4 regions of the Streptomyces sp. NPDC059917 genome follow, and region 1 is predicted to be linked to each of the others. Evidence: riboswitches for the same ligand, from Rfam matches in the RefSeq annotation. Region 1 holds a riboswitch; each other region holds the start of a gene.
What was found. Region 1 has a riboswitch for cobalamin ahead of ACFWAR_RS32275 (ribonucleoside triphosphate reductase). Riboswitches for the same ligand answer to the same signal wherever they lie in the genome.

Region 1 (3,340 bases):
GTAGCCGCACCGCCAGGGGCAGCCCTGGCAGAAGACGGTGCTGGTCAGCTTGCCCGGCCAGTCGCAGGTGGACAGCCGCGACCAGCCGCCGATCCGGATCACGCCCCGGCTCCCGCTCCTGCGCCCGTGCCCGCGCCGGTGTCGGATCCCGGCGCTCCGCCGACGTGCCGGAAGTGGACGCGCTCGGCGTGCTCGCCCTTCTTGCCGATGTTGAAGGAGGACACCGGCCGGTGGTAGCCCATGACCCGCGTCCACACCTCGCAATCGGCTCCGCAGTGCGGGCAGTTGGGCTGCTCCCCCGCGAGGTAGCCGTGTTCGGCGCAGATCGAGAAGGTCGGGGTGACCGTGAGGTAGGGCAGCCGGAAGCGCTCCAGGGAGCGGCGCACCAGGGACCGGCAGGCCTCGGCGGTGGGGATCCGCTCCGTCATGTAGAGGTGCAGGACCGTGCCGCCGGTGTACTTGGCCTGGAGTTCGTCCTGCCGCTCCAGCGCCTCGAAGGGGTCGTCGGTCCACCCGACGGGCAGCTGCGAGGAGTTGGTGTAGTAGGGGTTGGCGTCCGTGCCCGCCTGGAGGATCTCGGGGTACCGCCGCCGGTCCTCCTTGGCGAAGCGGTACGTCGTCCCTTCGGCCGGGGTGGCCTCCAGGTTGTAGAGGTTCCCGGTGCGCTCCTGGAACTCCACCATGCGGGCGCGGACGCGGTCCAGCAGGCGGACGGCCAGCGCGTGCCCGGCCTCGGTGGTGATGTCGTCCGCGTCCCCGGAGAAGTTGCGGATCATCTCGTTGATCCCGTTGACCCCGATGGTCGAGAAGTGGTTGCGCAGGGTGCCCAAGTAGCGCTTGGTGTAGGGGAACAGTCCGCCGTCGATCAGGTCCTGGACGGTGATCCGCTTCAGCTCCAGGCTGTCCTTGGCCAGCTCGCACAGCCGGTCCACGGCGGCCATCAGGGCGTCCTCGTCGCCCGCGTGCAGGTGGCCGAGGCGGGCGCAGTTGAGCGTGACCACGCCGAGGGAGCCGGTCTGTTCGGCGCTGCCGAAGAGGCCGTTGCCGCGCTTGAGCAGCTCGGTGAGGTCGAGCTGGAGGCGGCAGCACATCGAGCGGATCATGTGCGGGGACAGCTCGGAGTTGATGAAGTTCTGGAAGTAGGGGAGCCCGTACTTGGCGGTCATCGCGAAGAGCCGCTCGGCGTTCTCGCTCTCCCAGGGGAAGTCCCGGGTGATGTTGTAGGTGGGGATCGGGAAGGTGAAGACCCGGCCGGTGGCGTCGCCCTCCGTCATGACCTCGATGTAGGCCCGGTTGATCAGGTCCATCTCGTGCTGGAGCTCGCCGTAGGTGAAGTCCGCTTCGACCCCGCCGATCACGGGGACCTGATCGCGCAGGTCCTCGGGGCAGGTCCAGTCGAAGGTGAGGTTGGTGAAGGGGGTCTGGGTGCCCCAGCGCGAGGGCACGTTCAGATTGTGCACCAGCTCCTGGACACACTGCCTGACCTGGGCGTACGTCATCGCGTCGAGGCGGACGTAGGGGGCGAGGTAGGTGTCGAAGGAGGAGAAGGCCTGGGCGCCCGCCCATTCGTTCTGGAGGGTGCCGAGGAAGTTGACGATCTGGCCGACGGCCGAGGACAGGTGCCGGGGCGGGCCGGAGTCGATCTGGCCGGGGACCCCGTTGAACCCCTCGGTCAGCAGGGTGCGCAGGGACCAGCCCGCGCAGTAGCCGGAGAGCATGTCCAGGTCGTGGATGTGGAAGTCGCCCTCGCGGTGGGCGGCGGCGATCTCGGCCGGGTAGACGCGCTCCAGCCAGTAGTTCGCCGTCACCTTGCCCGCCGCGTTCAGGATCAGGCCGCCGAGCGAGTAGCCCTGGTTGGCGTTGGCGTTGACCCTCCAGTCCCGGCGCTCCAGGTATTCGGTCACGGTCTCCACGGCGTCTACGGCAGCGGTCACGGCAGCCCTCCCACGAGGCTCGGCACGGAAGTGTGGTTCGTTGGCCGGCAGGTGTCGGACTCGCGCGGCGCCCCGTCCCCGTCGGGGGAAGGGCGTGCGCTCACCGTTGCGGGGCAGTCCCGGATTCGCATCGGGTTCCCTGTTGCCTCGGTCGGGGCGGACATGAGCGTGGCCCCGCCGAACCGGCAGGGCCAACACTACATATGGATATGACCGCCCAGCGCGACCACAAGATATTGGGTGACCTTCGTCCCGGGAGAGGGTCCCAAAGTCCCTACGGTGACGTGCGGCCGCTGGTCGCCCCGTAGTACTGGAGGTCCTGGACCGCGACCGTGCGGTCCACCGGGTACGACAGCTCGACCGAGGTCGAGGTGACCCCGTCGCGGACCGCCCGGGCCGAGCTGGTGCCGGAGCGCAGCTCCAGCAGGTGCGACCGGACTCCGGCGGGGGCCTCGTAGGCGTCCGCGTCCCCGCCGGTCGCGGTACGGACGGTGGCCGGGGCGGTCAGGAAGCTGAGCACCTCCACCGCGTCCCGAGGCGCGGCGCTGCCCTTGCGCAGGGACATCACCAGGGACTGGGTCCCGGTCGGGTCGGCCGCGGCGAACTGGGTGCGCGAGGTCAGGTAGAGCGTGTCCCGGACGATCCGCGGCCAGGAGCCCGTCTTGAACCGGGTCAGGTAGTAGGAGGAGATGTCCAGGTAGGTGTGGCCGTTGTGCAGGGAGGGGGCGAACTGGCTGCCCTCCGAGTAGTCGTTCCAGGTGGTCAGCTGCACCCAGTCGGCGCCGTCGTCGATGGCGTGCGTCCAGGTGGAGCGCAGGGTGGCGGTGTTCCCGGCCTCGTCGTAGATCCCCTGGTTGGGGCGGGCGTCCTGGACGGAGACCGGCTGCATCCAGATCTTGCCCGCCTCGTGCGCGCGCCGGACGTCGTCGGCCGCGCCGTCCTGGCCGACGTAGCTGCGGCTGCCCCACTCGGAGAACCCGTAGCTGATGGGCGCGAACCGCGCGCCGTGCGCGGCGAAGTCGAGGAAGAGCGGGACGAACGCGGTGCGGATGCCGTGCTTCGACCTCAGCAGGTCGATCACCCGGCTCCACCAGGCGACGTCCTTCTCCTCGGCCTTGAAGGGGGAGACGACCAGCCGACCGTCGCCCAGGCGGTGCGCGGCGGGCGCCGCGGCGAGGGCGGCGAGCGCGGTCGCGAGCACGGCCGGGTCGTCGGTCTTGAGGGAGGTCATGTCCGGCATCAGCATGATCTTGAAGGCGGGGTCGACCGAACGGGCCGCCTCCATGAGGAGGTTGGCGCGGTCCCAGTTGGGGCCGGAGAGGGAGAGCAGGTCGAGGGTGAAGCCGTCGATCCCGGCGGCGCGGGCCGTGCGCACCTCCTGGCGGAGGTTGGCCAGCTCCCAGTCG
Region 2 (3,340 bases), on a different contig from region 1:
TAGAGGGAGTTGAAGGCGCCGGTGCCGGAAACGAGCGTGCTCTTGAGGAAGTTCTTCGCCCGCACGACACCGGCGTCGGTGTTCGGGACGCCGGAGACGCAGAGCGCGGCCATGGCCGAGCCGGTCATGTCGACGTCGCTCGCGGAGTTGAGGACGGTGGGGTTGCCCTCGCCCTTCTGGTACGTCCAGCCACCGTCCGCATGCTGGTTGGCCCGGATGCGGGTGACCATCGAGTCGGTCAGCGCCTGCGGGATGCGGTCGGCGCCGCTCTGGGTCTTGGCGCCGCGCAGGGCGAGCGCCGCGAAGACCGTGCCGTTGAAGTTCCCGGAGGGGCCGAAGTAACCGGGCTCCGCCGTCTGCCAGTAGGAGTAGACGTGCGCGACGAGGTTGCGCGAGGCCGAGACCCGGGCCGGGTCGATGCCGGCGGCGTAGGCGTTGAGGGTGCCGCGCTCGTAGTCGGTGACCACCGGGGCGGCCTGCGGCCAACCCGCCGTCGACAGCAGGTTCCGGTAGACCGTGCGCGCGTTCTTCGTCATGTCGCCGCCCGGGTAGACGTCGACGACCGCGGTACCGGTGGCGGCGAAGGTGCTGAAGGCCCACTCGTTGGACAGGCCCGAGCCGGCGTACGAACCGTCCGCCGCCTGGAGCGACTTGAGGTAGGCGACGCCGTTGGTCTTGGAGGTGGCGATCTGCGCCGGCGAGGAGGTCGCCGAGGCGGGCAGCGCGGTGAGGACGAGCGCGCCGAGCGCGGCGGGCAGCGCGAGCGCGAGGCGGCGGGAGGTACGGGGACGGGACATGGCCTGCTCCTGGAAATCGGCGGACGCCGGCCGCTCGCCGCACGGGCCTCACGTCGCCGTCGTACGGACACGGCTGGGGCACGGGCCGCAGGGCCGCCGTCCGGAACGCGTGGTACGGCTTCCTGTTGCTGCATCGCCGTATGGGCATTCGGGCTCCGGAACGGCCCCCGCCGTCCCACACCGTTGCGCGTCAGCCCCGGATTCTCACCGGGTTCCCCCATGTGGCAGCCCTGGACGCTACCCGAGTGATCAAGCCACCGCCAGCCACCCGGTCCGCGGACGGACCGGGCCGCGCCGCGGGGACGCGGGCTGAGACGTAGGCCACCTTGACGCGTCCACGGAATCCGTGTTGCACTCCGGCTGATAACTGCTCAGCTCCAGGGGAAGCCGGTCGAATTCCGGCGCTGACCCGCAACCGTAGGCCCGGTTCGTCCCGGGCGAGTCGGAATGCCTGGGGCCGAAACACAGCACGAAGAGCGCCGTCGCGGACTACGGCGTGGTCGTAACAGCTCCTCCGTGGCCCCAGGGCCGTGCGGGGGCGGATCGCCACGCACGCAGCCGCCCGGCAGAGACGAGGGCCGCGGTGGGGACCGAACAGCAGGCGCAACGGACGCGGCCGAGACGGCGGTTCCTCGCGCTCGTCACCGCGTCCTTCCTGACGCTCGGTGCGGCAGTGGCCTTCCTCACTCCTCCCCCGGCCGCCCACGCCGACCCGATCGAGCAGTGCACGGCCGACACCGGCGCCATCGTGGCGGTGGACTTCGGCCCCTTCGGCGGCGCGGTGAGGCGCGGCTGCGACACCACCCCGACGACCGGGTACGAGCTGCTGCACACCGCCGGTTTCACGACCACCGGGACCGTCCACGACGGCCCCGCCTTCATCTGCCGCATCGGCGAGGGGTCCTTCAACTCCGGTACGCAGTACCCGACTCCGGAGAAGGAGCCCTGCACCGTCACCCCGCAGGCCACCGCGTACTGGTCCTACTGGATCGCCTCGCCCGGGCAGCGCAACTGGACCTACAGCCCGCTGGGCGCCATGGCCCGGACCCCCAAGCCCGGTGACGTGGACGCCTGGGTGTACGGCGCCACCTCCGTCGGCGGCACCTCCGGCAAGCCCGCCTTCACCCCCGACGACGTGCGGGCCGGCGGCGTCATCACCCCCGACCCCGCCGTGCCCACGGCTCCGCCCACGGTGCCCGCGGGGACGGTCGACGTACCGGCCGCCCTGCGCTGGATCACCGGGAAGCTGACGGACGGGGAGCGGGTCGTCGACGACGGGGCCACCGCACCGAACCACTTCCTCACCACGGAGGCCGTGTTCGCGCTGACCGCCACGGACCGCAGGAGTCCGGCGGCGAGGAAGGCGGCCGACTTCCTGGCCACGCCCGCGCAGACCGACGCCTACGCCTACCCGGCCGGCAAGGACGGCATCCCGGACGCCACCGCCGCCGCGCGCCTCGCGCTCGTCGCCGAGGCCACGGGCAAGGACCCGCGCGCCTTCGGCGGGCACGACCTGCTCGGCGACCTCCTGAAGTACGTGTGCCCGCGCGACATCGGTGACGGCGACCCCGTCGAAGGCTGCCTGACCAAGGGGGACTTCCGCACGACCGGCCAGTCCGACGCCCAGGCCATGGCCGTCATCGCGCTGATCGGCGGCGGCGTCACCCCGCCCGCCGCCGCCGTGCACCGGCTCGTCGGCCTCCAGTGCGAGGACGGCGGCTTCAGCGGCGTCCTCATCCGCTCCGGCGGCTGGTGCGACAGCGACCCGATCGCCACCGGCCTGATCACCCTGGCCCTCCAGCGCGCCGGTGGCCACGGCGAGGCCGTGCAGAAGGCCCGGGGCGGCCTCAAGAAGTCCCAGCTGCCGACCGGCGCCTGGCCCTCCGCCCCGTACGAGACCACCGGCAGCCCGGCCGCCACCGCCTGGGCCGCCCAGGCGCTGCGCGCCCTCGGTGACGACGCCTTCGCGGACGCCGGTCTCTCCTGGCTGTCCAAGCGGCAGCTCCCCACGGGCGGTTTCGGCTTCGACGAGAACGACACCGACTCCCGGATGTTCGCCACCGCCCCGGCCGCCGTCGCGGGCGCCAAGGGCGACCTGGTCCTGCTGACCACCAAGCCGGTCGACCCGACGCCGACCACCCCGCCCACCACCGCCCCGCCGACCGCCCCGCCGACCGGTGACGGCCCGGACCTGGGCAAGGGCACGGCGTACCTCGCCGACCGCGCCCGACTGGTCCAGGGCCGGTACTACGAGAGCGGCGCGGGCACCGGCTTCGCCGACTACGGCCTGACCATCGACGGCGCCTACGCGCTCGCCGCCACCGGCCGGGACAACACCACCCTGCGCAACATCGTCGACTTCCTCGACAAGGGCGGCAAGGACGGCAAGGGCCGCACCGTCAACGACTGGACGCTCATCGGCACCAAGTACGCGGGCGGCGGCTCCCTCGGCAAGACGGCCCTCCTCGCCGAGGCCGTCGGCCGCGACCCCCGCCACTTCGGCGGTCAGGACCTGATCGCCGCCCTCGCCAAGGGCATCTGCC
Region 3 (3,340 bases), on a different contig from region 1:
CCAGCGCGTTGGCGAGCCCGCGCTCGCGCAGCCAGGCCAGCGCCTTCACGGTGCCGCGGGTGCCCGGTACGACGACCAGGTCGGCGTCGGCCAGTTCCTCGGCCCGGTCCACGAAGCGCACCACGACGCCCGGTTCGGCGGCCAGCGCGTCGACGTCCGTGAAGTTCGACATCAGGGGCACCGCGCAGACGGCGACCCGCAGCACGTCCTCGCCGACCGGCGGGGCGACCACGGATTCCCGTACGGCGCCGCGCAGGGAGACGCGCAGGCCGTCCTCCTCGTCGATGCCGAGGCCGTGCTGGAAGGGGAGCACGCCGTACGTCGCCCGCCCGGTCAGGCCCCGCAGCATCTCCATGCCCGGCTCCAGCAGGGAGACGTCGCCGCGGAACTTGTTGACGAGGTAGCCCGCGATCAGCGACTGGTCCTCGGGGGACAGCAGCGCCGTCGTGCCGAAGAACGAGGCGAAGACCCCGCCGCGGTCGATGTCGCCGACCACGACCACCGGGAAGCGCGCGGCCCGCGCGATCCCCATGTTCACGATGTCCGTGCGCCGCAGGTTGATCTCGGCCGGACTGCCCGCCCCCTCGCAGATCACGGCGTCATACGTGCCCCGCAGCTGCTCCAGGCAGTCCGTGACGATGCCGAGCAACTGCTCCTGACGGCCCCCGTGGTAGCCGCGCGCGCTCATCTCGCCCACCGGCTTGCCCAGCAGCACCACCTGGCTGCTGCTGTCGCTGCCGGGCTTGAGCAGCACCGGGTTCATCAGCGCGGTCGGCTCGACCCGGGCCGCCTGGGCCTGCATCGCCTGGGCGCGGCCGATCTCGGCGCCCTCCAGGGTGACGAAGGAGTTCAGCGACATGTTCTGGGCCTTGAAGGGGGCCACCTTCACGCCCTGGCGGGCCAGCCAGCGGCAGATGCCCGCCGTGACCACGCTCTTGCCCGCGTCGGAGGTGGTCCCGGCGACCAGGAGCCCCCCGCCGCGCCGTGCGCCGCTCATCCGCGTCCCTTCGCCTTCGTCGTACGGGTCGGACCGCTGCGGCCCGACGTGCAATGTGCCACCAACAGCCGCAAGGACACGCAGGCCCCGAGGGAGATCCAGGTCACCCGGCGCGAGAGCCGTACGGCCCGCTCGATGTCCGCGACCTCGACCGGGCGGCCCGCCGCCCCGTTCAGCACCGCCCGGTGCTCCACGCGCCCGGCGTACGCCAGGGTCCCGCCGAGGCGGACCCCGAGCGCCCCGGCGAAGGAGGCCTCCACCGGTCCGGCGTTCGGGCTGGGGTGCGCCGAGGCGTCCGCGCGCCAGGCCCGTACGGCGCCCCGCCGGTCCGGTCCGGCCAGCACGGCGGCCAGCGCGGTCAGCCGCGCGCCCGGCCAGCCCGCGACGTCGTCGAGCCGGGCCGAGGCCCAGCCGTAGCGCAGGTAGCGGGGGGACTTGTGGCCGACCATCGCGTCGAGGGTGTTCACGGCGCGGAAGCCCAGCAGCCCGGGCACTCCCGCCAGGGCGCCCCAGACCAGGGCGCCGACGACGGCGTCGGAGGTGTTCTCGGCGACCGACTCCACGACGGCGCGGGCGATCTGCTGCTCGTCCAGGGCCTGCGGGTCGCGCCCGCACAGGTGCGGCAGCCGCTCGCGGGCCACCTCGGTGTCCCCGGCGGCGAGCGCGCCCCCGATGGCGCGGGCCTCGCGGCCCAGCGAGGTGCCGCCGACCACCGCCCAGGTCGCGGCGGCGGTCAGGGCGATGCGGGCGGCGGCAGTCCGGGAGCGCACGGCGCGGGCGCCGAGCGCGCCGACGGCGGCCGCGCCCCCGGCGCACACCAGGGCGTGGACCGCGCCCCGGGCGCGGCTCTTGCCCCACAGGGCTCGTTCGACGGTGGCGGCGGCCCGCCCGAAGGCGGCGACGGGATGCCCGCGGCGCGGATCACCGAGGATCCGGTCGCCGATCAGGCCGGCCGTCGCGCCGTACGCGAAAACGCGATCGGCACGCATGTGGCAGGTAGGTCCTCACTCAGGGTCCGCGCCCTGGTTCGACGTGTCCGGTGGCGAGAGTTCCTGGCTTCCGGGAGCCTTCGGCTCCTCGGTGACAGTGGCGGGACCGCGCCGGATTCGCACCGGACTTCCTCTTCATGCCGCCGTATTGGCTCGGGCAGTCCACCACGCACCGCGAACGCCCGTCAACTTGCCGTTGACCTGCGAAAGCTCCCCCCGGCCGCGGGCCGGAGGGAGCTTTCGGACGTGCTGGTGCGGGAGGGGCGCCCGGGGGTGTCCGGGGTGTCAGCTGACGATCAGGTAGATCGCGTAGCCGACGGCCACCGCGCACAGTGCGAAGCAGGCGTACGCGCCGGTGCGCGCCAGGTGGGCGGTGTCGCCCTGGCCGGTGGCGGTCTCGTGCTTCGACAGGCCCACGATGCCCAGGGTGAAGAGGGTCACGAGGGCGACGGTCGCGGAGAGGCTGACGCCGAACACGGAGCCGAGTGCTGCCCAGTCGATCTTCATACTGCCGATTCCTCTGTGGGTCAGACCGCGGCGGCGGGCGCCGCCGGTGCCGGGGGAGCGGCCGGGGCCGGGGTCGGGATGGTCGCCTTGAAGGCCTCGTCCGTGACCGCGGCGGTGGTGCCCGCGACCGGGGGGACGGCCACGGCGGCGATCGCGGTGGTGACCACGCCCGGCGCCTCGACCGTGCTGTCGGCGGTGCCCGCGGCCTCGTTCACGTTGGTGTGGTCGACGACCTGGCGGCGCGAGATCAGCCAGATGGCGACGCAGGAGCCGACGAGGAAGAGGGCGACGGCGGCGACGCCGACGTCACCGGTGCGCATGACCAGCTCGGCGCCCGCGGCCACCAGGGCGGCGGCCGGAAGGGTCAGGCCCCAGGCGATGAACATCCGGCTGGCGGTGGACCAGCGGACCACGCCGCCCTTGCGACCGAGACCCGCGCCCATGACCGCGCCGGAGCAGGCGTGGGTGGTGGAGAGGGAGAAGCCGAGGCTGGAGGAGGCCAGGATGACGCTCGCGGCCGAGGTCTGGGCCGCGAAGCCCTGCTGCGGCTGGAGGTCGGTCAGGCCGCTGCCCATGGTGCGGATGATGCGCCAGCCGCCCAGGTAGGTGCCCATCGCGATCGCCATGCCGGCGGAGACGATGACCCAGACCGGCGGGTTGGAGCCGGGCGCGAGCGCCCCGCCCGCGACCAGCGCGAGGGTGATGATGCCCATGGTCTTCTGCGCGTCGTTGGTGCCGTGCGCGAGGGAGACGAGACCGGCCGAGGCGATCTGACCGGCCTTGTAGCCCTTGGCGGAGGTCTTCTTGTCGACGTTGCCGCCCAGCTTGTAGGTCAGCTTGGAGGCCA
Region 4 (3,340 bases), on a different contig from region 1:
CTCCCCGGTGGGCCCCGCGGGGAGCCGTCCCCGCGCCTGCGCGGTGCCGGGTCCGAGGAGGGTCGGCGCGGCGAGGGCGAGCGCGAGGGCGAGGGTGAGGGCGGGCGCGGCGGAGGAGGGTCGCAGACGGCGCATGGCTGAACCTCCTCGGGCGTGGGGCCACCTCCCACCATCCCCCTCGGTGCCCGGCCCCGCCACCTGCGACGCTTCCCGTCGCGGCCGGGGGGCGCCCGCTGGTCCCGTCCGGTGACCACATGCTGGAAACGATTGGATCATCCGCGTGCCCCGTGCGAAGCTAAGGCCGTCGAAGGGGCGTAGCTCAGTTGGTAGAGCGTTGGTCTCCAAAACCAAATGTCGTAGGTTCGAGTCCTGCCGCCCCTGCAAGAACCCTTCGAAGCCCAGGTCGAACGCGCCGCGTTCACCCTGGGCTTCGGGCGTTCGGGTGGGTGCGCGGGGGCGCCCGGATCAGGTGTTGGGGACCTGTCGGATCAGGTGTTGGGGACCTGGAGGAGATCCCAGGTGGTGCGGCCGGGGGGCCAGGTGGCGGCGGTCCCGGTGAAGCCGCACGTGCGCTGCCACGCCTCGTAGCTCCTCTTGTCACCGGCGCCGATGACGTCCTTGTCGCGGCTCGACTCGTACCGGTCGCAGCCGACGGCGACCAGGCGGTCGTGCATGGCCGCCACGATCGGCGAGCGGCGGCCCGTGGTGAACCAGCCCGCGCCCGGGAACGGCTCGAACGTGGGCGCGGTGACGGGTGGCGCCCACCGCCAGGAGGTGATGGCGGTCCCGCCGCGGGGGTCGTGGGGGTCGGCGGTCGGCGGGCACTCGCCGTCCGGATAGCGGGGGGCGAAGTAGCCGGTGAGGTAGTTGCTGCGGCGGGGGTTGGAGTGCGACCAGACGCCGTTGCCCTGCCCGTGGTCCGCGGCCCCGGCCCGGATGGAGTTGCCGCCCTTGGTGTACACCGTGTCCGCGTCGAAGCCGGTGACCATCTCGGTGTGCGCGCCGTTGCCGAAGTTCACCCACGCTCCGGCGCTCGGGTACTCGGACCACTGGCCGCGGCGCTGCGCCCAGTCGGTGAACGCCGAGACGTTGTCGACCTTGGGCACGATCGCGTCGAGACCGACGTCGTGGTAGGTGCACCAGTCGAAGATGACGCACCACGCGACTCCGTCCTCGCCGAACTCGCGTCCCCACCGCGTGTAGTTGTCCCAGCCGACCGTGCTGTTCCAGCCCTCGTAGACCTGTTCGGGCACGGACATCAGGTGGTCGGTGAGCTGCCGCCACTGGGGTGAGGTGGTCATGGGGGTCCTCCAGGTGTGACAGGTGTGACGGGTGTGGCGTGGTGCAGGGGGCGGATTGCAGAGGAGGTGCAGAGGGGTGTGCAGAGGGGTGTGCGGAGGGGTGCGGTCGGGGTCGCGGGAGGCGACGATTTCCCAAGTGGTCCCCAGGAATGTGACGGCCAATGCGCCCCTGAGCTGCTGTATCGATTCAGCTCGGTCGGCGCCCCCCGGGGCGCCGCGGCCGGTGCGCCGACGTCGGGGCGCGGGTGGTCTGGCAGAATTGTCCGGGTTACCCCCGGGCGGCGCGTACCAGGAAACCGGTGTGAAACCGGTACGGTCCCGCCACTGTGACCGGGCCCTCGCGGGTCCGGGAGTCAGACACTGACGTGCCGCCTCTTCCTTTCGACTTCCTTTCGACCAGGGGACGAGGATCCCCCGGAGAGGCCCTGCCATGTCGCGTTTCCGTGCCGCCCTGCGCGCGCTCGCCCCGCTCGCCCCCCTGACGCTCCTGATACCGCTCGTCGCCTGCGGCGCCGCCGAGGAGGGAGCGACGGGCGACGGCGCGGCGCGGCCGACGTCCGGCGCCGCGGGCGCGGGGTTCCCGTACACCGTGACCAACTGCGGTGTGACCACGACGTACCGGGAACCGCCCCGGCGCGCCGTCGCCATGAACCAGCACGCCACCGAGGTGCTGCTCGCCCTCGGCCTCGGCGACCGGATGGCCGGCACCGCCTACCTCGACGACGCCGTCCTGCCCGCCTACCGGCCCGCCTACGACAAGATCAAGGTGTTGGCGAAGGAGTACCCGTCGAAGGAACTGCTCCTCGGCGCCAACCCCGACTTCGTCTACGGCGGTTACTCCAGCGCCTTCGACAAGTCCCAGGGGCGCGACCGCGAGACGCTGGGGAAGAGCGGTATCAACACCCGTCTCAGCGTGGAGTACTGCACCCAGGGCCCGGTCCGCTTCGAGCAGCTCAAGACCGAGATCACCGAGGTGGCCCGCACCTTCGGGGTGCCCGACCGGGGCGCGCGCCTGATCGAGGACGAGCAGCGCCGCATCGACGCCGTCGCGGCACGCGTGAAGGACAAGCCGCGCCCGAACGTCTTCGTCTACGACTCCGGGGAGACGGCGGCCTTCACCTCGGGCGGCAACGGCATCGGCAACGAGATCGTCTCCCTGGCGGGCGGGACGAACGCCTTCGCCGACCTGAAGGACACCTTCGGGGACGTGTCCTGGGAGAAGGTCATCGAGCGCAAGCCGGACACCGTGCTGATCTACGACTACGGCGGGACCGGCGTCGAAGCCAAGAAGCAGCGCCTGTTGAACGACCCGGCCCTCGCCCAGGTTCCCGCGATCAGGGACCGGCGGTTCGTCGTCCTGCCGCTGTCCTCGGCCGTCCTCGGGGTGCGCGTCGCCGACGCCGTCGAATCCCTCGCCGGTCAACTGCACCCCGACGCCCCGTGAGGGCGGACCGCCGCCGCACCCCGCTCGTCCTCGTCCTCCTCGCCCTGGCGCTCGCCGCCGGTGCGGTGGCGGGACTGGCCCTGGGGCCGGTGCGGATCCCCGCCGGCCAGGTGCTGGAGATCGTCGCGGACGGACCGCGCCCCGGTGCCTTCGCCTCCATCGTGTGGGACGTCCGGATGCCGCGCGTGCTGCTGGCGGCCGTGGTCGGCGCCGGACTGGCCGTGACGGGCGCCGTGCTGCAGGCCCTCGTGCGCAACCAGCTCGCCGACCCGTTCCTGCTCGGCGCGTCCTCCGGAGCCTCCGCGGGCGCCGTGGCCGTCATCGTGCTCGGCCTCGGCGCGGGCGTCGCGACCAGCGTCACCCTGCCCCTGGCCGCCTTCGTCGGCTCGCTCGGCGCGTTGGTCACCGTGTACGCCCTGGCCCGGCGCGGCGGGACCATGACCACCGGGCGGCTGATCCTCGCCGGGGTCGCCGTCCAGTACATCCTGTCCGCGCTCACCAGCCTGGTGCTGGTCCTCTCGGCGCGGGCCGAGGAGGTCCGCTCCATCCTCTTCTGGACGCTCGGGGGCCTCGGCGGGGCGCGGTGGGACGAACT

Region 2: linked by a shared signal. The riboswitch ahead of ACFWAR_RS16080 (prenyltransferase/squalene oxidase repeat-containing protein) and the one ahead of ACFWAR_RS32275 (ribonucleoside triphosphate reductase) in region 1 are both predicted to bind cobalamin.
Region 3: linked by a shared signal. The riboswitch ahead of ACFWAR_RS13950 (cobalamin biosynthesis protein) and the one ahead of ACFWAR_RS32275 (ribonucleoside triphosphate reductase) in region 1 are both predicted to bind cobalamin.
Region 4: linked by a shared signal. The riboswitch ahead of ACFWAR_RS22260 (ABC transporter substrate-binding protein) and the one ahead of ACFWAR_RS32275 (ribonucleoside triphosphate reductase) in region 1 are both predicted to bind cobalamin.

The regions. Positions count from the first base shown of each region.
Region 1 is NZ_JBHWLC010000079.1:11,671-15,010, forward strand. Features, by position in the region: gene ACFWAR_RS32270 (anaerobic ribonucleoside-triphosphate reductase activating protein) at 1-102, opposite strand, end outside; gene ACFWAR_RS32275 (ribonucleoside triphosphate reductase) at 99-1,934, opposite strand; cobalamin riboswitch at 1,963-2,136, opposite strand; gene ACFWAR_RS32280 (glycoside hydrolase family 71 protein) at 2,209-3,340, opposite strand, start outside.
Region 2 is NZ_JBHWLC010000023.1:78,435-81,774, reverse strand. Features, by position in the region: gene ACFWAR_RS16085 (hypothetical protein) at 1-797, opposite strand, end outside; cobalamin riboswitch at 940-1,015, opposite strand; cobalamin riboswitch at 1,133-1,271, shown strand; gene ACFWAR_RS16080 (prenyltransferase/squalene oxidase repeat-containing protein) at 1,381-3,340, shown strand, end outside.
Region 3 is NZ_JBHWLC010000019.1:44,048-47,387, reverse strand. Features, by position in the region: partial or broken gene ACFWAR_RS13955 (cobyric acid synthase) at 1-997, opposite strand, end outside; gene ACFWAR_RS13950 (cobalamin biosynthesis protein) at 994-1,986, opposite strand; cobalamin riboswitch at 2,021-2,168, opposite strand; gene ACFWAR_RS13945 (hypothetical protein) at 2,272-2,493, opposite strand; gene ACFWAR_RS13940 (anion permease) at 2,514-3,340, opposite strand, start outside.
Region 4 is NZ_JBHWLC010000038.1:45,839-49,178, forward strand. Features, by position in the region: gene ACFWAR_RS22245 (hypothetical protein) at 1-135, opposite strand, end outside; tRNA gene ACFWAR_RS22250 (tRNA-Trp) at 309-381, shown strand; gene ACFWAR_RS22255 (peptidoglycan-binding protein) at 489-1,301, opposite strand; cobalamin riboswitch at 1,550-1,685, shown strand; gene ACFWAR_RS22260 (ABC transporter substrate-binding protein) at 1,732-2,745, shown strand; gene ACFWAR_RS22265 (FecCD family ABC transporter permease) at 2,709-3,340, shown strand, end outside.